DNA from 2 places in the Arthrobacter sulfonylureivorans genome. Region 2 is predicted to be linked to the other one. Evidence: predicted binding sites of a transcription regulator. Region 2 holds the regulator's gene; the other holds the start of a gene.
What was found. The regulator HspR, encoded in region 2, represses chaperone genes until heat shock. The targets are predictions, from matches to a motif close to AAGTTGAGTCNNNNNGACTCAACTT.
Positions count from the first base shown of each region.

Region 1 (11,324 bases), 1.2 Mb from region 2:
CGGAGGCGTCTGTCCTGCAGGAGCGGGGGTTTCTTTCGGTTCCATGGAGGCATCCTTCTCGAGGTTTTGGACACTGGGACTGCTGACTGAGTCGTACTTTGTACGAAGGTATCGTACAAAGTACGAGAATGCTATAGTCGCCGGAACAATGAATGAAAAATCCGCTGCTTCCCCCACAGAACGTCTTCCGCTCAGCCGCGAACGCGTAGTGCAGTCCGCCATGGCCATTGCCGATGGGGGCGGCCTTGCCGGGCTGACCATCCGCTCGCTGGCCAAGTCCTTGGGGACCAAGCCGATGTCCCTCTACCACTACGTGCGCAACAAGGACGAGATCCTTGATGGCATCGTGGATGCCGTCTTCAACGAGATCGAGCTGCCGGTACCGGGCGGCCAGTGGAAGGCAGAGCTGAAGCGGCGGGCAACATCCGCCCGTCTGGTACTGCGCCGCCATCCGTGGGCGATTGCCCTAATGGAATCCCGGACGGTGCCGGGGCCGGCGAACCTCCGCCACCATGACGCGGTCCTCGGTACCCTCCGTGCGGCCGGTTTTTCCCTTTCCTTGGCCGCGCATACCTACGCCCTGCTTGACGCCTACGTTTATGGCTCGGCCCTGCAGGAGGCGTCGTTGCCGTTCGACGGGCCGGACAGCTTAGCGGAAGTCGCCGGACCGATGGTGGAAATGTTCAGCACGGGGGACTATCCACATCTGCGCGAGTTTGCGATGCAGCACGTTCTGCAGCCCGGTTACGATTTTGGCGACGAGTTCGACTTCGGGCTGGACCTGATCCTCGATGGCCTCGCCGCCCATCTGCCGGAGCCGGTCGGTGGCATCGATGCAGGGGCGGCGTAGCCGACGCACACAACGGCAGAGGGCGGGGCACCCCTTGAGTGGAGTGCCCCGCCCATTGCCGTTGGCGTGGTTGGCGCCGTTATGCCACGGCGGCCATGCTGTCGGCCGTCACCCGGAGTCCGTCCTCTCCCGGGGTCACGCGGATCCGGCCGCCCTCGGCCACAGCCTCGGCCACCAGCAGGTCGGCAATCCGGTCGTCCAGCTCGCGCTGGATCACGCGACGCAGCGGCCGGGCGCCGTATTCCGGTTCGTAGCCGGCCTCGGCGATCCAGTCCACCGCGTCCTCGTCCACGGCCAGCGAGATGCCCTGGGCGGCCAGACGGGCCTCGGACCGGCGCAGCTGCAGCCGCACAATGGAGCGCAGCTGCTCCTTCTCCAGCTTGCGGAACAGCACAATCTCGTCGATCCGGTTGAGGAACTCCGGCCGCATGGCCTCGCGCAGCCGGCCCATCACCCGGGCGCGCAGGTCCTGCTCGGAGGCGAAACCGTCCACGCCGTTATTGGACGTGAAGCCCAGCGCCCCGCCCTTGCTGGCCAGGAATTCCGACCCGAGATTCGAGGTCATGATCACCACGGTGTTGCGGAAGTCAACGGTGCGGCCCTGCCCATCGGTGAGGCGTCCGTCGTCGAGCACCTGCAGCAGCAGGTTGAACACGTCCGGGTGCGCCTTCTCCACCTCATCCAGCAGCACCACCGAGTACGGGTGCCGGCGGACCCGCTCGGTCAGCTGGCCGGCCTCGCCGTAGCCGACGTAGCCCGGAGGGGCGCCGACCAGCCGCGAGACGGTGTGGCGCTCCCCGTACTCGCTCATGTCGAAGCGCACCATGGTGTTCTCGTCACCAAACAGCGACTCCGCCAGCGCCTTGGCCAGCTCGGTTTTGCCCACCCCGGTGGGACCCAGGAACAGGAAGCTGCCGACGGGCCGGCCCTCGTCGCCCATGCCGGTGCGGTTGCGCCGTACCGACTTGGCGATGGCGGTCACCGCGTCGTCCTGCCCGATCACCCGGGCGTGCAGGTCCTCCTCCAGGCGGGCCAGTCGCTGCCGGTCGCCCTGGCTCAGCCGGGCGGCCGGAATGCCGGTGGCGCGGGCAATGATTTCGGCAATCTCCGCCTCGCCGACCACATCGGAGGGTACGACGCCGAGGCGCGCGCCGCCGTCGTTGTCCTCCGTAGCGTTGGTGGCTGGCTCGGCTGCGGAATCGATCTTGGCCTTCAGTTCCTCGATGTCATCGCGCAGCGAGGAGGCATCCTCGTAGCGTTCCTCCGCAACGGCGGCGTTCTTGGCTGACTCGAGCTCCGCCAGCTGTCCGCGCAGCGCCTCCACGTCCACGCGGGGGCCGCGGCGCAGGCTCAGCCGGGCGCCGGCCTGGTCGATCAGGTCGATCGCCTTGTCCGGCAGGAAGCGGTCGGTGATGTAGCGCGAGGACATCTCGACGGCGGCGCGGATGGCTCCGTCGGTATAGGTCACCTGGTGGTGCTCTTCGTAGCGGTCCTTCAGCCCGGCCAGGATCTGCACGGCGTCCTCGATCGAGGGTTCGCCCACCATCACCGGCTGGAACCGGCGCTCCAGGGCCGGATCCTTTTCCACCTTGCGGTATTCGCCCAGCGTGGTGGCGCCGACCAGGTGCAGCTCGCCGCGGGCCAGTCGGGGCTTGAGGATGTTGCCGGCGTCCATGCCGCCCTCGCCGCCTCCGCCGGCGCCGACCACGGTGTGCAGTTCGTCGATGAAGACGATCAGTTCGCTGCTGGCGGCACTGATCTCTTCCATGGTCTTTGTCAGCCGTTCCTCGAAGTCGCCGCGGTATTTGGTGCCGGCCAGCATGCCGGGCAGGTCCAGCGACACCACGCGCTTGCCGCGCAACTGCTCCGGAACATCGCCGTCCACGATCGCTTGGGCCAGCCCTTCCACGATGGCGGTCTTGCCGACGCCGGCCTCGCCGATCAGGACCGGGTTGTTCTTGGTTCGGCGGGCCAGGATCTCGATGGTTTGCGCGATCTCGTCGGCGCGGCCGATCACCGGGTCCAACTGGTTCTCGCGGGCCCGGGCGGTCAGGTCAAGGCCGAACTGGTCCAGCATGGGTGTGGCGGAGTTGGGGTTTTGTTCCTGCCGGGTTGCGGCGCCGCCGCCCGGGTGGGCCTGGGCCGCCTCCGCCGCGTTGGCCTGCTGCAGCGCCTGCGGGGTGACGCCGGTGCCGGCCAGGATTTGGCCAGCCGCGGTTTCCTGGTTCAGCACGAACGCGGCGAACAGATGCTCCGGGTCAATGTAGGTGGAGCCAAACGCCCGGGCCACCTGGTGCGCATCCAGCAGGGCACGCTGGGCCGAGGGGGTCAGGGACGGCGCCTCGCCGATGGGCTCGGCCTTTTCCGGCAGGCGTTGCTCGGCGGCGCGGACGATGTCCCGCGGATCGGCGCCGGCGAGCTTGATCTGGCCGGCAGTCGGTTCCTGTTCGGCCATCACGCGCAGAATGTGCAGCGCATCCACTTCCGTGTGGCCGAGTCCAGCGGCAAATGCGGCGGCCTGGGCCAGCACTTCCTGGGTGCGGCGGCTGAGCAGCCGGGTGAGGTCGACCGTGCGGCGGGACTGCGCCGCACGCTGGCCCTGCAGGTAGCGGACCAGGAACTCGTCGAATGATCCGTTGCCGGACGTGGGTCCGAAGAACAGTGGCATTGATGATCCTCCTGTGGACTTGAGTGCCTTCGACTCATGTTAACGCTTCATGCCGAAGATTATTCCACAAGCCGGGAAAAGTTGAGTCGAGTCGACTCACATTGACGATGCATGCAGAAAACAATGCCTACACAGGGGGATAGCGCCGGCAGCAGGCCGACGTGGAGCGTAGCTTTGCTTTTCCCAGTATCAGGAGTCGAGGAGCGGTTCATGACGGACAGCAGGGAAGCGTTCGAGAAGCGGCGCGAAGAACTTGAACGGTTGTTTCGGGAGGGAGGGCCACGACTGGAGGCGTATCTGCGCGAGCAAGCCATGGAAGGCATCAGAGACGCCTATATGACTTTTGACGACGCCGCCCAGGCCCTCGGCAGGGTGATTGTCGACGGGCACAAGGCGGGAATGAGCGCGGAGGAAATCCAGCGCCTTCTCGACGAACTGGCCAATGAGGCAGAGTACTGGGCTGAACTTCCGATCAGCGTCCGTTTGAGCACCAAGCACGTGCAGAGCATCATCCAAAGCGCCGCGTGACTGACTGCTTCCTCAGAAGGGCGGGGGATTGTCATCCCGTTGTTCACCACCATCCCCAGCCGGGTAGCAGCCCTCGGCATCGTCGGGCGAATCTGAGGGGGATCTGCGAGAGGACGGGCAGAAGCCCCTAGAAGAAGCGGAATGCTATGGTCCGCGATTGGCGCCTCCCGAGAGAGCCGTGCAGCCGGTCGAGGTCCACGTCCGCCGAGCTAGTCCCAAGGCTTTCGAAGATCCCGGGGTGATAGTCTGATCTTCGAAGATCTGTTCGAAGATGGGGGCTTGTCATGTTCGGTCTGGAGCGCCCCTCCGGCGCGTCGGCCGGCCCGGAGCTGGGTGACGGGACGCCCGAAGACGCCCGCGGCTTTCCCTCACCGGCGCGGGACTATTTCCACGGCGGCCTCGACCTGAACCGGCACCTGATCCGGGACCGTACCAGTACCTTCGTGATGCGCGTGGCCGGTAACTCGATGGCATCGGCCGGAATCTGCGACGGCGATGAGCTGATCGTGGACCGCGCGCTGGAGCCGCGCGATGGCTCGGTGGTGATCGCCGTGCTGGACGGGGAGCTGGTGGTGCGCCGCCTGCATCTGGCCGCCGGCGGTGTGCGCCTGCAGACGGACGACGGCGGTGTCCCGACCGAGGTGGGCGAGCTCGGCGACCTGAGCATTTGGGGCGTGGCCACGCGCTGCCTGCACCATGTTTAGCGAAGGACCCGCCGCAGCGCCGACGCAGCTCCGTGAACGGATCGCGCTGGTGGACGTCAACAACTTCTATGTCTCCTGTGAGCGGGTGTTCGACCCGTCGCTTGAGGGACGCCCCGTCGTTGTCCTGTCCAACAATGACGGCTGCGTGGTCGCGCGCTCCGAGGAAGCCAAGCAGCTGGGGTTGAAGACCGGCACGCCGTGGTTCCAGGTGGCGCCACGCGCCAAGGCCTGGGGACTGGTGGCAAAATCCAGCAATTACGAGCTGTACGGCGACCTCAGCGCCCGGGTGATGGAAGTGCTGGGCCGGTTCGGAGCCTGGCAGGAGGTCTACTCGATCGACGAGTCGTTCCTGGGCCTGCCCGGGGATGAGCCGCAGCTGCGGGAGACGGCGGCCCGGATCCGGGCCGCCGTGGTCCAACAGGTGGGCGTTCCGGTCTCCGTCGGCGTAGCCCGGACCAAGACGCTGGCAAAGTTCGCCAACCACGTAGCCAAACGGAATCCACAGATGGCCGGCGTCTGCTCGCTGGGTTCTATGCCGGCGCCGGACATCGAATGGATCCAGTCGCGTGTTCCCGTCACCGGGCTGTGGGGCGTGGGTGGGCGGACCGGGAAGCGGCTGAACGCCATCGGCATCGAGTCGATCGCCGATTTGAAGGCCGCGGACCCACAGGTGATCCGCAAGAAGTTCTCCGTGGTGCTGCAGCGGACGGTGCTGGAACTGAATGGCACGGCCTGTATCCCGCACACCGAGGAACGGGCCGACAAGCAGCAGATCATGTTCTCGCGCAGCTTCTCCACACCGGTCACCGCGCTGGAGGAGATGGATCAGGTGATGGCCGTTTACGCCCAGCGCGGCGCCGCCCGGATGGCTGCCGAGGGACTGCGCGCCTCGGTGCTGACGGTGACGGCGGGGACCAGCAGGTTCGCCGGCGGGGAAGCGTCGTTTCCCGCCGCCAGTGTCCACCTTCCGGCGCCCACGCAGGATCCGATCCAACTGACCAAGGCCGCGGTGGCTGCCATGCGCGGCTGCCTCATTCCCGGCGCCCACTATGTCCGGGCAGGAGTGCTGCTGTCCGGGCTCGAACCGGCGGCCGGCCAGGAGGCCTTCGACCCGTTCGTCAGCGACTTGGACCAGCGGAACATCGGCGACTTGCTCGGTGCCGTCCGATCGAAATTCGGAGAAGCCGCCATCGGGCTCGGCCAAGGCGGGCTGGCGGCGCCGGCCGCGTGGTCCATGAAACGCGAATTCTCCTCGCCGCGCTACACCACCGAGTGGGCAGAGCTTCCGGTGGTTAAGGCATAGACATCAGCTGCCGTAGGTGGAGTCTTGCCGCAGCGGCGGTACGCGGGTGTGGCAGATGCTTTCGAACGCGGCGGGGTCGGTTAGTTGGATGGGCAAGACAACTGCGGCGGCATGCCGGGGGCGCTCTGGCCGTGACAACAGCGTCACGGAAACGCAGGATGGCGCCCCGACTAAGGGCGCTTCGCGGGCCAGCGCCCACCAGCCGTCGTCGTGATGGGAAATGCCCAGCAGCTGCCGCATCTCCGGCACCCGGAGCCAAGCCAAGGGCGTTGTCCCTTCGGCAGCCCCGCCGCCCACTGCGTCCAGGCGTTGCCCGTCGGCTCTGGTGGCCAGCATCCCCACGAGAAGAGGTTCGCTGGAGACCATCCGGGTCAGCAAGCCGATCCAGATGGCTTCTCCGTCCGGGGAAGGCACCGTCAGGCCCTCGGAACCGGCACAGAACGGCAAGGTACCCAGACTGGCAGGGGTGGCGTAAACAATACCGTGGTCGGGGTAACGGTAGCGCTGAAACGAGACCGACAAATGCGGTGTCAGCTTGTACTCAAACACCGGGCTCTATCCATCGCTGCCGCCCGCTGCACCGAGATGGCAGCCGGCGCCGTCAAGAAGGATGAGAATGTTCTGGGCCACGGCTCACGCTTCTATCAGCAGTTCCGAGCCCTCGCTGCACGAGGGGTCCCTCCGCTAACGGAGCGTGGCATCGGTTTAGTCCTGCCAGCGTTACTGGGGCGTTACTGCGTCCGGAGATGGGGCGGGCGGGAGATGGGCGGGTGGGCGGAGGCGGACGCGCAAAGATGTTTGAAAGGTTTAAAGGCGCCGACAGCCGACCGAGACGCGTGCGCCAGGCCGTGCGAACCGACCGTGGCGCCCGTCCAGCCCGCCATTCGGCCCGTCCAGCCCGCCACTCGGCGGCGGCGACAACAGGTTGGCTACAGACCGTTGTCGCCGCCCGGCCGGCGCGGGTTAATCGCTGGGACTGGTGTCCGTGGTCAGGCCGCGGTCGTCCGGCGTCTTCCGGTCCTTCTCTTCAGCCGGCCCAGGCGGTGCATTCATGTCCTCTTTGTCCCCAGACTTCGACGCGGAGTCGGTTGGCGACGTCTCATCTGACGTCCCATCTCCGGGGTCGCCCGCATCCGCCGCAGGGTCCTTTTGGCCGTGAGGCTCTCTGTCCTGGTTGCTTTCGGTCATGCTCCGCCTTCCATCAGTTGCTGGTTTAGTCCGGCTCGGGCCCGCTGGTTGCGGTCCGAGCTGTCAGACTCCGGGTCCGGGCGGACGCAGGTCGTCGCTGCCGCCGGTGGCCGGCCGGCCCGGCATGGCGCCGCCCTCGTCCGTCCAGTCCTGTCCCGTTTGGTCGTTGAGGGCAGGGTCCGAGACGGTGTCGGTGACGGTGGTTCCGACGTCGTCCTTCCCATGCTTTCCGGGCAACTTGGAGGCCGCCGCGGATCCGGCCTTCTTGGCCGCCTCGGTGAGTTGCTCAGCGACTCCCGGGGCCTTGTCCTTGACCGCGTCCGTTGCCTCGTGAACCTTGTCCTGCACGGTTGGGTTGTGCCATAACTCTTGACTCTTGGTCTTCAGCGAATCGTAAGCCGACCGCCCCGACTTTGAGCCCAGGACGAATCCAAGGGCCAGACCGGCGCCGAACATGATTTTCCCTTTCACAGGGTGCTCCTTTCATACGGTGGGTGATGGAGGTGTTGCCTGGGGGTCCTAGGGGAACGGCGCGTTGGGAGTATCGGCTTCGCCATCGTGGTCCTTGTCGCCGTAGGCTTTCTTGGCCAGATCGTCGGCCAGCTTTTCGTCGCCGTGGACCGGGATGTGCGCCTCATGGACGTCGTTCTCGCCTGCGCCAGCGGGCTGGGCTTCGCCTTCCAGATCGTCCGGCTGTTCCGGGCGGGAATTTTCGTTCTGGTCCATCACATCCTCCTTCTCGAGTGTGTCGTTCTGGGGAGCGGACCGGACACCGCGTTCCGCGCGCGGCACCCTGGGGCTCAGACTACGCGCCGGTCCTCGGTTCCGCACGGGTGCAGCGGCTCCGCGGGCGCATGGCCGGTGATTCCGGAACGCCTCCCGCAGCCGCCATGCCGTGGAGCACCTCTCGGATCGCCGAGACCGAATCAACCCGCGGGTTCCACCCCAGTTCTGTCCTCGCGCGGGTGGTGTCCATCACCGGCGCGGCGCGGGCCATGTCCACCCATCCCGGGTCGCTGGCCAGCAGCCGGGCCGACCACGCCGCACCCACCAGCAATCTGACCAGCGGTACGGGGACGGGCAGCCAGCGGCGGGCGCCGAACAGGGCAGCGACCAGCCCGGGCGTCAGGACGGGCTCGGCGGCCACATTGAAGGCACCGCGGGCACCTTGATCCAGCACGCGCCAATAGGCGTCCGCCATGTCATCAGCGTGCAGCGCCTGGAAGACAAACTCCTCCGGAAACGGAAACAGCGGCAACCGCAGCCGGTTGACGAAGAACTTCGGAATCCACGGTCCCACGAAGTACCGGCCAATCTGGCTGCCTGCCTGGGCCTGGAAGATCAGGCCCGGCCGCAACCGTGCCACCTTGATCTCCGGATGGTCGTCGGCAAACCGGTCCAGCAGCTCTTCCTGCTGACCCTTGAACCGGCTGTAGTGCGAACTCGCGATGCCGCGGGCCGGCCAGTCTTCGCTGACGCGGGAGTCTTTCGGCCCTGGGCTGTACGCGCCCACCGACGACGCGCACACCACATGCCCGACGCCGGCGTTGACGGCGGCGGCGAGCACATTCGCGGTGCCGTCCACGTTCACCCGGCGCATCGTCTCTTCGTCGTGGTTCGGCTGCAGCACCCAGGCAAGATGGACGACGGCGTCGCACCCCTTGAAAGCCTCGGCTAGCCTCTGCCGCGCATCGCCTGAGGCGACGTCCAGCGCAACCCAGGTGACGCCGTCGTACGGTGCTCGCGCGGCATCCGGCACGCGCCGGGCAATCCCGACTATTTCCAAATCATCCGCACGTTCGCTCTGCGCGGCATGCAGGCGCCGCAAAAGCGCTGTTCCCACGTTTCCGCTGGCTCCGACCACCGCAATTCGCATGCTCCCGACGCTACCGCCGATGCCGGGGCTTGGCGAGGGCGGGAAGCGGGCAGGGGCTTACGGAATATAGCCACGTCACGGAGGGACCCAAGGCATAGCTGCAGGTCAGCGCGTTATTCATGCCGAACGCTGAACGATTTCGGTTCACGTGGAACCTCTTCGTTTGCCGGCAGGAGGAGTGCCCTGACGCGGCCGCTGAAGGAAGCTATGCGCTCAGCGTCAAGTCCTCGGCGCGCAAAGTCTAAGCAGCCGCGCCGGGTCTACGGCAAGCTGGAGGCAGTTGTCGTCACAGACGGGGAGGAAAAACCATGACCACCGAGACCACAGTCGAGGGTACGTTCGCTACCGCTGCGGATTTGCTCGCAGCAATCCAGCCGGCCGAGGGCGGGCGGAAGATCAAGGATCCGGCCACCGGTGAGCTGGTCGGCCGCGTGGCCGAGCCGGGTGTCGCCGAGCTGGAGGCGGCGGTCGAGGCCGCCCGCCGCGTGCAGCCGGAGTGGGCCGGCCGCGGCCACGCCGAGCGCAGCGAGTACCTGAACCTGGCCGCGGATGCGGTGGAGGCGAACGCGGAGGCGCTGGCCGAGCTGCTCTCGCGCGAGCAGGGCAAGCCGCTGAACGGGCCGAACGCCCGGTTCGAGGTCGGCGCGTGCGCCGGCTGGCTGCGAGCGACCGCCGCGTTCGAACTGGAGCCGGAAACGTTGGTGGAGGAAGACGGCAACCACGCCGAGCTGCACTACCGGCCGCTGGGCGTGGTCGGCGCGATCGGGCCCTGGAACTGGCCGATGATGATCAGCATCTGGCAGCTGGCTCCGGCGCTGCGGATGGGCAACACCGTGGTGATGAAGCCCTCCGAGTACACGCCGCTGTCCGTGCTGGCGCTGGCCGAAGTGCTCAACACCGTGCTGCCGGCCGACGTGCTGCACGTGGTCCCGGGCGGCCGCGAGGTGGGCGAGGCGCTCTCCGCGCACGCGGGCATCGACAAGGTCATGTTCACCGGTTCCACCGCCACCGGCAAGGCGATCATCCGTTCCTCCGCGGACACGGTGAAGCGCCTGACCCTGGAATTGGGCGGCAACGACGCCGGCATCGTGCTGCCGGACACCGATCCGAAGGCCGCCGCGCAGGACCTGTTCTGGGGCGCGTTCATCAACACCGGCCAGACCTGCGCCGCGCTCAAGCGGCTCTACGTGCACGAGGACATCTACGACGACGTGTGCGCCGCGCTGACCGAAGTCGCCGAGCAGATGCCGATGGGCGTCGGGCTGGACGAGAACAATGTGCTGGGCCCGCTGCAGAACAAGGCCCAGTACGACATCGTCGCGAAGCTGGTGCAGGCGGCGAAGGATTCCGGCGCCCGCGTGCTCACCGGCGGCAACCCGGACGAGGGCCAGCCCGGTTACTTCTACCCGGCCACGCTCGTGGCGGACATCGACAACGACAACCCGCTGGTGGCCGAGGAACAATTCGGTCCGGCACTGCCGATCATCAAGTACTCCACCGTGGACGAGGCAGTGGCGATGGCCAACGGCCTGAAGGTCGGCCTGGGCGCCTCGGTCTGGTCCTCCGACCCGGCCAAGGCCCGCGAGGTCGCGGCCCGGATCGAGGCCGGCACGGTCTGGATCAACAAGCACGGCGCGATCGATCCCCGGGTGCCGTTCGGCGGTGCCAAGCAGTCCGGCTACGGGCTGGAGTTCGGCGTCGAAGGGCTCAAGCAGCTCGGCTCCCCGCAGGTCATCGCCGGGTAAGCGCAGCAACTGGCAACGAAGCAGGCCCGGACGGAAACTATCCTCCGGGCCTGCTCCGTGCGGAGACGCGGCTGACTCGCCTTCCGTGGCGGCTTCGCAGGACAGGATAACGACGGCGCGGGAGCCCCGGCAGGACTACGACGGCGGGTGAGCCCCGCCGTCGTTGTTCTGCTTTTGGTGCCGGAGCTACCGGTCCACCTTCATGCGTTCGTTGGGCACGCAGTGCGTCATGGTCAGCCCGGAGACGTCGCGCGGTCCGTTCTTGCCCAGGTTCGCCATCCACGCCTGCTCCGCTTCGGAGAGGTTTTGGCTGGCCAGCGGCCCCAGGTCCTTCACCTCGTCCAGCGTGATGCCGATGCCGTCGCCCACGCGCTCGCCGAGCTCGTCGGCGACCATGTAGAGGTGCCAGAGCATGCGCTCCTGGACCGGCCGGTCGCTCTGCGACAGTGCGTCCGTCAGATT
Region 1 is NZ_CP093326.1:3,617,088-3,628,411, reverse strand. It holds gene MNQ99_RS16715 (NAD(P)-dependent alcohol dehydrogenase) at 1-45, opposite strand, end outside; gene MNQ99_RS16710 (TetR/AcrR family transcriptional regulator) at 149-850, shown strand; gene MNQ99_RS16705 (ATP-dependent Clp protease ATP-binding subunit) at 930-3,518, opposite strand; gene MNQ99_RS16700 (hypothetical protein) at 3,729-4,046, shown strand; gene MNQ99_RS16695 (LexA family protein) at 4,331-4,750, shown strand; gene MNQ99_RS16690 (Y-family DNA polymerase) at 4,743-6,053, shown strand; gene MNQ99_RS16685 (hypothetical protein) at 6,057-6,602, opposite strand; gene MNQ99_RS16680 (hypothetical protein) at 7,305-7,712, opposite strand; gene MNQ99_RS16675 (hypothetical protein) at 7,761-7,967, opposite strand; gene MNQ99_RS16670 (NAD-dependent epimerase/dehydratase family protein) at 8,047-9,117, opposite strand; gene MNQ99_RS16665 (aldehyde dehydrogenase family protein) at 9,426-10,862, shown strand; gene MNQ99_RS16660 (catalase) at 11,049-11,324, opposite strand, start outside.
Region 1: MNQ99_RS16705 (ATP-dependent Clp protease ATP-binding subunit) is a predicted target of HspR. The motif match lies at 3,597-3,621, and genes of this name have one in related genera.

Region 2 (11,324 bases):
GCGTTCTCGATGCCGCGCAGCGCCGCGAGTTCGGCCGCCTGGGTCAGCACATCGTCGGACCGGTCCAGGCCGATGACCTGTCCGGGAGCCACCCGCTCGGCCAAATCAACCGTAATGCTGCCGGGGCCGCAGCCCACGTCCAGCAACATCATGCCGGGCTTGAGCTCGGGAAGAAGATAGGCTGCGCAGTCCTCTGCGGTGCGGATCGCATGGGCGTTGACCACGCTCTTGTGGTGGCCGTGGGAGTAGACCTCGTCCTTCATAGTGGGAGACTACTCTGCGCCCCTGCCGGCACGTAGCTGCCGTGCCGGAATGTTGCGCTATTTGTCGACGCCGGGGGTCCCCGTCGCAGCTTCGCCGTCTGGGTGCCCGTCGCCGCCCGGGTCCCCGTCGCGGCCGGTGACCTCCACGCAGGCGGCCGACGTGGCGGTGATGATGTCGGCCAGGAAGCCGGCTAGCCGCTGGCGGTCCTCCGCCGGGTAGCCGTCCAGCACCTGGCCGATGTTGCGAGCCAACGGGGCGAACATCGCGCCGCCGGTGGCGCGGGCCTTGTCCGTCAGCTCCAGATGCACCTTGCGGCGGTCCGTATCGCTGCGCGTGCGATTAACGTGCCCGGAGCGGTCCAGCCGGTCGACCAATGCGGTGGTCGCAGGAGAGCTGAGGTGGAGTTCGGTCCGCAGCAGGCCGGGAGTAACGGTGCGGCCGGCCGCGGCGGCCCGGACCATCGCCGCGAGGGCGTTGAGGTCGGTGCGGTGCAGGGCGTCCCGTTCGCTGACCGCTTCAACGTAGCGCTCGCTCTCAACGACGAACTGCTGCAAGAGCAGCATCAGCCGGTCCGTGCGTTGTTCCACGTGGCCCTCCCTTCCATCAACCCAACAACAGGATAGTTCACTGGGGGTTTATCTCTAACGTGGAACTAATCTATAGTGGAGCTTGTTTTCCGCTGCCTAGATTCCGAAGGATCGATCGCCATGGCCCGATGGCTCAGAATGCTCCTCCCCGCCTTGGTGGTGGCAGCCTGGTTGGCTGCCGCCGGCCTCGGTGGGCCGACTTTCGGCAAGCTCTCCGACGTCTCCACCAACGATCAGGCCGGTTTCCTGCCGGCCAGCGCCGAGTCAACCACCGCAGGCGAATGGCAGGAGCGCTTCCGCGACTCCGATGCGGTGCCGGCCATCGCCGTCGTCGAATTCGACGAGCCGATCCAGCCGCAGCAACTGGCGGACTACGCCCCGCTGGCCGAACGGCTGGCGGACGCGGCCGGCCTGGAGCGCGGCGGTGCGAATCAAGTGGTGGGGCCGATCCCGTCCGAAGACTTCCAAGCGGTGCAGTTCATCGTGCCGGTGCCGGAAGACCTGGATGCCGGCGAGGTGGTCACCGACCTGCGCGCGGTCCTGGCGGCCGAGCTTCCGGAATCCGCCACCGGCTATGTGACCGGCCCGGCCGGGTTCATCGCCGATCTGGTGGAGGCCTTCGGCGGCATTGACGGATTGCTGCTGGGCGTGGCGCTGGGTGCCGTGTTCGTGATCCTGTTGCTGGTCTACCGCGCGCTCCTGCTGCCCTTCCTGGTACTGCTGACCTCCGTGTTCGCGCTCTGTGCGGCCATCCTGGTGGTGTACTGGTTTGCCCTGCAGGGCTGGATCCAGCTCAGCGGCCAGAGCCAAGGCATCCTCTCCATCCTGGTGATCGGCGCCGCCACCGACTACGCCTTGCTGCTGACGGCCCGATATCGCGAGGCGCTGGGGGAGCAGGAGTCGAAGTGGGCGGCGATGAAGACCGCCTACCGGGGTGCGGTCGAACCGATTGCAGCTTCCGGAGCCACCGTGATCCTGGCGCTGCTGTGCCTGCTGTTCTCCGACCTGAACTCCAACCGCAGCCTGGGTCCCATCGCCGCCATTGGCATTGTGTTCGCGGTGCTGGCAGCGCTGACGTTCCTGCCCGCGGTCCTGCTGTTGACCGGACGCAGCGCCTTTTGGCCCATCGTGCCCCGCCCGGGGCACCACGCCCACGTCGCCCCACCCGAAAACGCGGTGGCCGGAACCGAGGGTATGCGCGGGTTGTGGCTCCGCGTTGCCAATCTGGTGGCACGGATGCCCCGGGCCACCTGGATGGTTTCGGTACTGCTGCTGGTCGCCGGGGCGATGGGTGTGCTGCAGCTGCAGGCCCACGGTGTCCCGCAGTCGGAGCTGGTCCTGGTGAAGACGGATTCGGCGGACGGGCAGGACGCCTTGGTTCGCCATTTCGACGCCGGCGCCGGCAGCCCGGCCGTCGTCGTCGCCGACAGCGGCAAGCGGGACCAGGTGCTGGAGGTGGTCCGCAGCGAGGACGGGGTCGCCTCCGCCGAGTTCTTCACCCGTGACGACCAGGTGGTGGAGCTCGACGGCCGGGTGATGATTAATGCGACGCTGCAGGATGTGCCGGACTCAGACGCGGCCGAGGCCACCGTTGCCGACCTGCGCACCGCACTGGACGCGGCCGATCCGCAGGCCTTGGTTGGCGGCGTCACGGCGGTTGCGCTGGACACGAACGTCACGGCGCAGGCCGACCTGCTGAAGATCACGCCGATGGTGCTCGGCGTCATCCTGCTCATCCTGATCTTGCTGCTGCGCTCCATCCTGGCGCCGGTGCTGTTGATCCTGTCCGTGGCGCTGTCCTACCTGACCGCGTTGGGCGTCTCCGCGCTGGTCTTCAACCATGTCTTCGGGTTCCCGGGGGCGGATGCCACGGTGCCGCTGTACGGCTTCGTCTTCCTGGTAGCGCTGGGGATCGACTACAACATCTTCCTGATGACCCGCGTGCGCGAGGAATCGCTGCGGCTGGGAACCCGGCCCGGCATTCTGCGCGGGCTGGGCTCCACTGGTGGCGTCATTACCTCGGCCGGCGTGGTGCTGGCTGCTACCTTTGCCGCCCTCGGCGTCATCCCGATTCTGTTCCTGGGCCAGCTCGCGTTCATCGTGGCCTTCGGCGTCCTGCTGGACACGGTGCTGGTGCGCTCGCTGCTGATCCCGGCGCTGTCGTACGACATCGGGCCGAACATCTGGTGGCCGTCCAAGCTCGCCCGGAAAGAGTCGCGGGAGCGCGAACTGGTGGCAGCGGGCAGTGGGCACACCGCGGACTGAGACCGGGGCGGCCGCGGGCCGCTGACGAACGGCGGGGGCGGGGGTAACCACCAGCGCCCCCGCCGTCGTCGTCTCACGGCCACCCTCTAAAGTTGAGTGGAGTACGCTCAACTTGGTTGACAAAGCCGAGGGCCTGAGTAAACTTGAGTGCAGAAGGCTCAACAGCCGCCGTTCCCTGGCGGCAGCCGTCGGTTTAGCCCCGACGGCCGGGCCGCCACAGTGAACAAGGCCGTAGCTGCGGCCGCAAAGGAAGGACACGCGTATGTCTCGTGCAGTAGGTATCGACCTCGGAACCACCAACTCCGTTGTTTCTGTTCTGGAAGGTGGCGAACCCACCGTCATTGCCAACGCCGAGGGTGGCCGCACCACTCCGTCCGTTGTCGCTTTTTCCAAGTCCGGCGAGGTGTTGGTCGGCGAGATCGCCAAGCGCCAGGCCGTGAACAACATCGAGCGCACCATTGCCTCGGTCAAGCGCCACATGGGCACCGACTGGAAGGTCGAGATCGACGGCAAGAACTACACCGCACAGGAAATCTCTGCCCGTGTGCTGCAGAAGCTCAAGCACGACGCCGAGTCCTACCTGGGTGAGAAGGTCACCGACGCGGTGATCACCGTGCCGGCGTACTTCAATGACGCCGAGCGCCAGTCCACCAAGGAAGCCGGCGAAATTGCCGGCCTGAACGTCCTGCGCATTGTCAACGAGCCGACCGCTGCCGCGCTGGCCTACGGCCTGGACAAGGGCAAGGAAGACGAACTCATCCTGGTCTTCGACCTCGGCGGCGGCACCTTCGACGTGTCCCTGCTGGAAGTCGGCAAGGACGAGGACGACTTCTCCACCATCCAGGTCCGCGCCACGTCGGGCGACAACCGCCTCGGCGGCGACGACTGGGACCAGCGCGTGGTGGACTTCCTGCTGCAGCAGGCCAAGGCCAAGGGCGCCGACCTGTCCAAGGACAAGATCGCCCTGCAGCGCCTGAAGGAAGCAGCCGAGCAGGCCAAGAAGGAACTCTCCTCCGCCTCCTCCACCAACATCTCGCTGCAGTACCTCTCGGTCACCCCGGATGGTCCGGTGCACCTGGACGAGCACCTCAGCCGTGCGAAGTTCCAGGACCTCACCAAGGACCTGCTGGACCGGACCAAGAAGCCGTTCCACGACGTGATCAAGGAAGCCGGCATCAAGGTCTCCGACATCGACCACATCGTCCTGGTGGGCGGCTCCACCCGCATGCCGGCAGTCGTTGACCTGGTCAAGGAAATGGCCGGCGGCAAGGAGCCGAACAAGGGCGTGAACCCGGACGAGGTCGTGGCCGTGGGCGCAGCCCTGCAGGCCGGCGTCCTGAAGGGCGAGCGCAAGGACGTGCTGCTGATCGACGTCACCCCGCTGTCGCTGGGCATCGAGACCAAGGGCGGCATCATGACGCACCTGATCGAGCGCAACACGGCGATCCCGACCAAGCGGTCCGAGACCTTCACGACCGCTGACGACAACCAGCCGTCCGTGGCCATCCAGGTCTTCCAGGGCGAGCGCGAGTTCACCCGCGACAACAAACCCCTGGGCACCTTCGAGCTCACCGGCATCGCCCCGGCTCCGCGGGGCGTGCCGCAGGTCGAGGTCACCTTCGACATCGACGCCAACGGCATTGTGCACGTCTCCGCCAAGGACAAGGGCACCGGCGCCGAGCAGTCGATGACCATCACCGGCGGCACCGCGCTGTCCAAGGACGACATCGACCGCATGGTCCGTGAAGCTGAAGAGCACGCCGCCGAGGACAAGAAGCGCCGCGAGGCCGCCGATGTCCGCAACTCGGCCGAGCAGCTGGCCTACTCCGTTGACAAACTGCTCGCCGACAACGACGACAAGCTGCCGGAAGCGGTCAAGACCGAGGTCAAGGCCGACGTCGACGCCCTGAAGTCAGCCCTGGAAAAGCAGGACAACGACGACGAGGTCAAGGCCGCGTTCGAGAAGCTGCAGACATCCCAGACCAAGCTCGGCGAGGCCATCTACTCGCAGGCCCAGTCCGGCGCAGCCGGTGCCGACGGCGCTCCCGCCGGTGAGGGTGCCTCCGAGGCCGGCGCCGACGAGGACATCGTCGACGCCGAAGTGGTCGACGAAGAAGACGAGAAGAAGTAACCATGGCGGAAAACGGTAACGAAGAAGAACGCCAGTCAGAGCCGGTGAACTTCCGCGACAACCGCAAGATCGATCCGGAGACCGGAAAGGTCCGCGGAGCTGCCGCCGATGCCGGCAACGGCAACGCGGACCAGGCAGCGGAAAAGACTCCCGCCGCCGGTCAGGGTGCGGACGCGGACGCGCTGGCCCAGGCTGAGGAGATCCTCAACGGGGCCGAGGTCCCGGCGGGGGAGTCCGTTGCCCAGGGCACCACGTCGCAGGAAGCAGAGGAGCTCAAGAACGACCTGCTCCGACTGCAAGCCGAGTACGTGAACTACCGCAAGCGGGTCGAACGCGACCGTGCGGTGGCCGGCGAAATGGCTGTCATCGGTGTTATGAACTCGCTGCTTCCGGTCCTCGACGACATCGACGCGGCACGCCAGCACGGCGACTTGGCCGACGGTCCGTTCGCTGCCATTGCCACCAAGCTGGACAGCGTGCTGGCGACCTACGGCCTGACCCGTATCGAGGAGACCGGCGTGGAGTTCGACCCGAACATCCACGAGGCCTTGATGCAGCAGCCCGATGCAGAGGTGGAAGTGGACTCGGTCAGCCAGATCCTGCGCCTGGGCTACAAGTCGGGCGACCGCGTGCTGCGCGCCGCCCAGGTAGTGGTGGCTGTACCGGCTGAATGACGCCCGCCAGGGTGCCATGACGGAACAGATGACGGGTTGGTTTCCGGTCCGCCGGAGGCCAACCCGTCATCGTCCGGGCCGGAAGGCCCATAGACTTTGTGAAACTGAAAGGAGGCGCCTGCATGGCTAGCCAGGACTGGGTCGAGAAAGACTTCTACAAGATCCTCGGTGTCTCCAAAGATGCGTCCGACGCCGACATCAAGAAGGCGTACCGCAAACTCGCCCGGACGCACCATCCGGACACCAACTCGGGCGACGCCGCGTCGGAGAAGAAGTTCAAGGACGTCTCCGAGGCGTACTCGGTCCTGTCCGACCCGCAGGAACGCGAGCAATACGACGCGATCCGGGCGATGGGCAGCGGCGCCCGCTTCAGCGCCGGAGGCCCGGGGGGCGCCGGTGGGCCGGGGGCCGGCGGCTTCGAGGACATTTTCGGCAACCTGTTCGGCCAGGGTGCCCGCACCCGCACCAGTTCCTCGGGAAACGTTCCGCCGGAGTTCGCCGACCTGTTCGGCGGATTCGGCGGCTACCAGCAGCAGGCGCCGCGCAAGGGTGCGGACCGCACCGCGAGCACCAGCATTTCCTTTGCCGGTTCCATCAACGGCACCACCATCGGATTGCGCGAGCCCAGCGGCGAGGTCATCGATGTGCGGATCCCCGCCGGCATTAAGGACGGGCAGAAGGTCCGCGTCCGCGGCAAGGGCCAGCCGGGTCCGGCCGGTGCAGGCGACCTGATGGTGACCGTCAACGTCAAGCCACATACCTTTTTCCAGCGTGACGGCGACAACATCCGCATCCACGTCCCGGTGACCTTCCCGGAGGCCGCGCTGGGGGCGCAGATCGAAGTGCCTACACTGGCCGGTGAACTCGTCAAGGTCAAGGTGCCGGCCGGAACGCCGTCCGGTCGGACGCTGCGCGTGAAGGGACGCGGGGTGAAGACCGCGAAGAACACCGGTGACCTGCTGGTAACCATCGACGTGGTGGTCCCGCAGAACCTTGGCAAGGAGGCAGAAGACGCGGTCAACGCCTTCGCGGCGGCGACCGCCGGATCCGATCCGCGCGGCAACCTTGCCGCCAAGGCGCGGTTGTAGCCGGTCGGAGTTTCAGCAGACCGGAAGGACCGGGCGGAAAACGCGCGCAGCGCAGGAGGGAGAGCACCGTGGGTATAGATATGAATGCGCCGATTTTCGTGATTTCGGTGGCCGCCGAACTGGCCGACATGCACCCGCAGACCCTGCGCCAGTATGACCGCCTGGGGCTGGTCTCCCCATCGCGCCAGCGGGGCAGACAGCGCCGCTACTCCCAGCAGGATGTGAACACGCTGCGCGAAGTCCAGCGGCTGTCCCAGGAAGGCGTCTCACTGGAAGGGATCAAGCGCATCCTCCAGCTGCAGAACGAGGTGGCAGCCCTGCGGGCCCAGGTCCAGGACCTGTCCGAGGAACTGATGGCCAGGCAGCGCCGCGCCGATTCCAGCCGCGTGTTCGCCGCCGGGCTTGCCGGCGACGTGGTCAGTCTGGTCCGCGGCCAGCGGCCTCGTCCGCGCAGCCAAGCGATGGTGGTTTGGCGCCCGCAGCGCTGATCCGTTCGCGTGCAGCCGCCCGTCGCGCCAGTTCCATGGCGCCGGCAATGCGGGCGGCCAGCGCTCCGCCCACCCCCGGGACGGCCAGCAGTTCCTCGACCGAGGCTTCCCGAAGCCCGGCCGGACCTCCCAGTTTCTTCAGGACCGCGTGCGCCAGTTCGACGCTGCTGGCCGTGCGCGATCCGGAGCCAACCACAAGCGCCATGACTTCGGCGTCGCGCAGTCGGCGCATTCCGAAACGCGCAAGGCGCTCGCGCGGCCGGTCTTCTTCGGGCATCTCGGCAATGCTGGTATGGCTGTCCATGGCTTCACGGTAAGACGGCGGCAGCCCTGCCAGCTATCCCGGGGCGGACGGGTGTGGACATCCGGTTCCCGAACCGCGCCTGTGGAGGCAGGCTGCTGGCGCGGCCTCTGCGAGCACGGACCGGGGAGCGCAGGCGGACGTGCCGTGGCAAGGGAACCCGCAGCTACCCTGCCCCAACTGGGCAGCTGCGGGCGGATGGTGGCGCGGATTACTTGATCATGTCTCCGTTGGGGGCGACGACGTACCAGACCTCGTTCACGTCCTGCCCGGTGGTGTCGCCGGGGGCTTTGTCCTGGGCCCAGTAGTAGATGGGCATGCCGTTGAGGGTGACTTGGTGCTTCCCATCGGGAGTGTCGATGAGCCCGACCTTGGCGGTGACTCCGTCGAGTTTCGGCTCTGTCTCAGCCAGCACAGGCGGCCACGCCGCCAAGCAATCGCCAGTGCAGGCGCTCTTGCCCGAGTCGGGAACGTCTTTGGTGAAGTAGTAGACCGTCATGCCTGCCCCGTCTACAACGATTTTGCCGAGGTTGGTGTCCGCGGTGGCCAGCGTGTCGGTAGCGCCGGCCATTTCCCCGCCGGTCTGCCCGCCCTCCGACATCTGCGGGGAAGACGATTCTGTGGCCATGCCGGATTCGCTCGCCGGCGGCGCCTGTGTCGCTGCGGGCTCTTCCGTGCCGGAGTTGCCGCCACAACCGGCCAGGACCAGCATGCCAGCGGCCAGCAGGGCGGCCCGGGCTGTCTGTGTGATTTTCATGAGGGTTCCTTTGCCGTCTCCCGGGTGCTGCCCGGAGTGCGGTGCCGCGGGGCGCGACCCGCTATTGGAAAAGACGCCGCACGCGCCCACAATGGTTCAACGCCGGGCGATCGGGATTTCCGCCACTGGCGATTTTCGGTGCGGCTGAACCGGAAGGCCGCCGCCGTCGTCGTACTGGATAGAAGAGCCGGGACGGCACCGGCGCCGCCGGTTAGCGACCGCCGTCGGTTAGCGACAGGGCGGTTCCCGGCCAGGGAGGAGGCGGCCGTGTCACTCGATGACGAGGCTGTGGCCCGTCTCTACCGCGAGCATGCCACAGCGCTGCGGCGGTTCGTGCGCGCCGCCACCTCCAACGCGGACCAAGTGGAGGACGTTGTCCAGGAAACGATCCTGCGGGTGTGGAAGCGCGGCCCGGAAACGGAGAATATGCGCGGCTACCTGTACCAGACTGCCCGGCACGTCATCATCGACGGTTACCGGCGCCGCAGCCGTAGGCCGGAGGAGACCGGATGGGGCGAGGACGAGCCCGCCATTGAAGAAGACCAGTTTGATCGACTACTGCTGCGCGTGGTCATGGAGGAAGCCCTGGCACGAATCAGTACGGACCACCGCAACATCATTTTGGCCCTGCACTACCAGCGGCTCACCGCTGCCGAGGCTGCGCAGTCGCTGGGCATTCCGCTGGGCACCGTGAAGTCGCGCGCGTTTTATGCCGCGAAGGCCCTGCGGTCGGTACTGGATGAGATGGGGGTGGGTCAGTCGTGAACACCAGCGAGGAACAGCACCAACTGCTCGGCCTCTATATCCTGGGCGGGCTGGACCGTCATGAGCGGGCGGCATTCGAAGAGCATCTGGCGGACTGCCTGGAGTGCCGGCGTGACGCGGCCGAACTGGAATCGCTGCCGGATCTGTTGGACGCGCTGCCGCGCGGCGCGGCGCTGGACTTGGAATCCCCGCCGCCGCAAGAACTCGAGGAACGCACCCGCGAACTCGTGGATGAACTGGCCCTGCGGCGCCGGAAAGAACGACGCCGGTGGACCGGGCTGGTGGCAGCCGTGGCGGGGGTGTGCCTGGTGGCCGGGGCATCGGTCGGGCCGCTGCTGGCCCAGCAGCCGCAACCGCCGTCGGATACCTACACCATGACTGCCGACGGCGGCCTGCAGGTTGAGCTGGCCCTGGTGCACAAGACCTGGGGGACGGAGATGGACGTGGCCGGGGAGAAGTTGCCCCAGGACGGCATCCTCACCCTGTGGGTGACCGGTAAGTCCGGTTACACCTACCAGGTGGCATCCTGGCAGGCCACCCCGGCCGGCCGGGCCACCCTCACCGCGTCCTGCGCCATGGACACCGACGAAATCGCCCTGGTGGAACTGCGCAACGACGCGGATGCCACGCTGGCGGCAGTGACCACCAACTGAGTCCGGCCGGGGAGCGGAGCGGATCAGTTCCTGCGGTAGGCGAGGTCGAAGATCATCCGTCCCGCGTCGTGCGCCTTCTGCTCGAAGCTGGTCATGGTCCGGCCGTCGAAGCGGGGTGCCCAGCCGCCCAGCTCGTCCATGCCTTCGCCGGTGCTGGCGTTGCCGGTGCTGACGGGGACCTTGCCCTCGCGGACCGGCGCGCCGCCGACGACCCCTTCGACACCGCTCTCCCAGACCTGGGTCAACGGGCTGTCCGCGCCGGTGCGCTCACCTTCGTGCAGGTTGCTGAAGTCCGGCGAGGCATCGACGACCCGGCGCATCTGGATGGCGTAGTCGGACCAGTCCGTGGCCAGCCGCCAGGTCCCGCCGGGCTGCAGCACCCGCGCAGCGAGCTCCACGAAGCTTTCCTGCACCAGTCGGCGCTTGTGGTGGCGGGTCTTGTGCCACGGGTCGGGGAAGAACACCCAGAGCTCGGACAGCGAAGACTCGGGCAGCATGGTGGCCAGGGCGTCCGGTGCGTTGACCTGGGCAACGCGGACGTTGGCCAGATCCCGCTGGCCGATCCGCAGCAGGGTCTGCGCCAGTCCGGGACGGTAGACCTCCAGGGCCAGGAAGTTCCGTTCCGGATCTTGTTCGGCGGCATGGCAAACGGCTTCGCCCAGGCCGGAGCCGATCTCCACCACCAGCGGCGCGGAGCGCCCGAAGGCTGCCGCCGCATCAAAGACGTAGTCCGGGTCCACGGTGGTGTCGCCGCCGTCCCGGGGGAGGTCGACGGCGAACTTCGGGGCGTATTCGTCCCAGGCCTGCTGGCGCCGGCCCTGCAGCCGCGAGCCGCGGCGCACAAAGCTGACCGGCTGGGCGAGGTGGATGGGCGGCGTGAGGCGCGCACCGTCGTCGTACGCGGAAGAATCAGGGGTGGGGGAGTTGCTGGTCATCCCTACCAGCGTATCGCCAGTGCGGGTGCGGCCCGGCCGTGCTGTTAGACTGGGGGTACTCGAAAACGCAATAGACGCGTTTTCCTGCGTCGATGAACGCTTTCATTTGCACCGCCGCTTTTCCGTCAGATGACGTGACCGGGCTGATCCGGGGCGGTTGGCACTGTCTGATTTTTCTTCGGCGACCCTGGGCTAACCTGCCGCGGGGACACTGACCGGAAGATATTCGCACTTTATTATGACTACTTTTGCTGCCCTTGGCGTGCCCAAGCCCCTCGTTTCGAAGCTCGCCGCCGATGGCATTGAGGCCCCCTTCCCCATCCAGACCGAGACGCTGCCCGATACGCTGGCCGGCCGTGACGTGCTGGGCCGCGGCCGCACCGGATCCGGCAAGACCCTGGCCTTCGCGCTGCCGA
Region 2 is NZ_CP093326.1:807,458-818,781, forward strand. It holds gene MNQ99_RS03920 (class I SAM-dependent methyltransferase) at 1-263, opposite strand, end outside; gene MNQ99_RS03925 (MarR family winged helix-turn-helix transcriptional regulator) at 321-851, opposite strand; gene MNQ99_RS03930 (MMPL family transporter) at 972-3,116, shown strand; gene dnaK (molecular chaperone DnaK) at 3,379-5,247, shown strand; gene MNQ99_RS03940 (nucleotide exchange factor GrpE) at 5,250-5,921, shown strand; gene MNQ99_RS03945 (DnaJ C-terminal domain-containing protein) at 6,044-7,009, shown strand; gene MNQ99_RS03950 (heat shock protein transcriptional repressor HspR) at 7,090-7,497, shown strand; gene MNQ99_RS03955 (UPF0758 domain-containing protein) at 7,427-7,801, opposite strand; gene MNQ99_RS03960 (COG4315 family predicted lipoprotein) at 8,010-8,555, opposite strand; gene MNQ99_RS03965 (sigma-70 family RNA polymerase sigma factor) at 8,823-9,320, shown strand; gene MNQ99_RS03970 (anti-sigma factor family protein) at 9,317-9,973, shown strand; gene trmB (tRNA (guanosine(46)-N7)-methyltransferase TrmB) at 9,997-10,908, opposite strand; gene MNQ99_RS03980 (DEAD/DEAH box helicase) at 11,147-11,324, shown strand, end outside.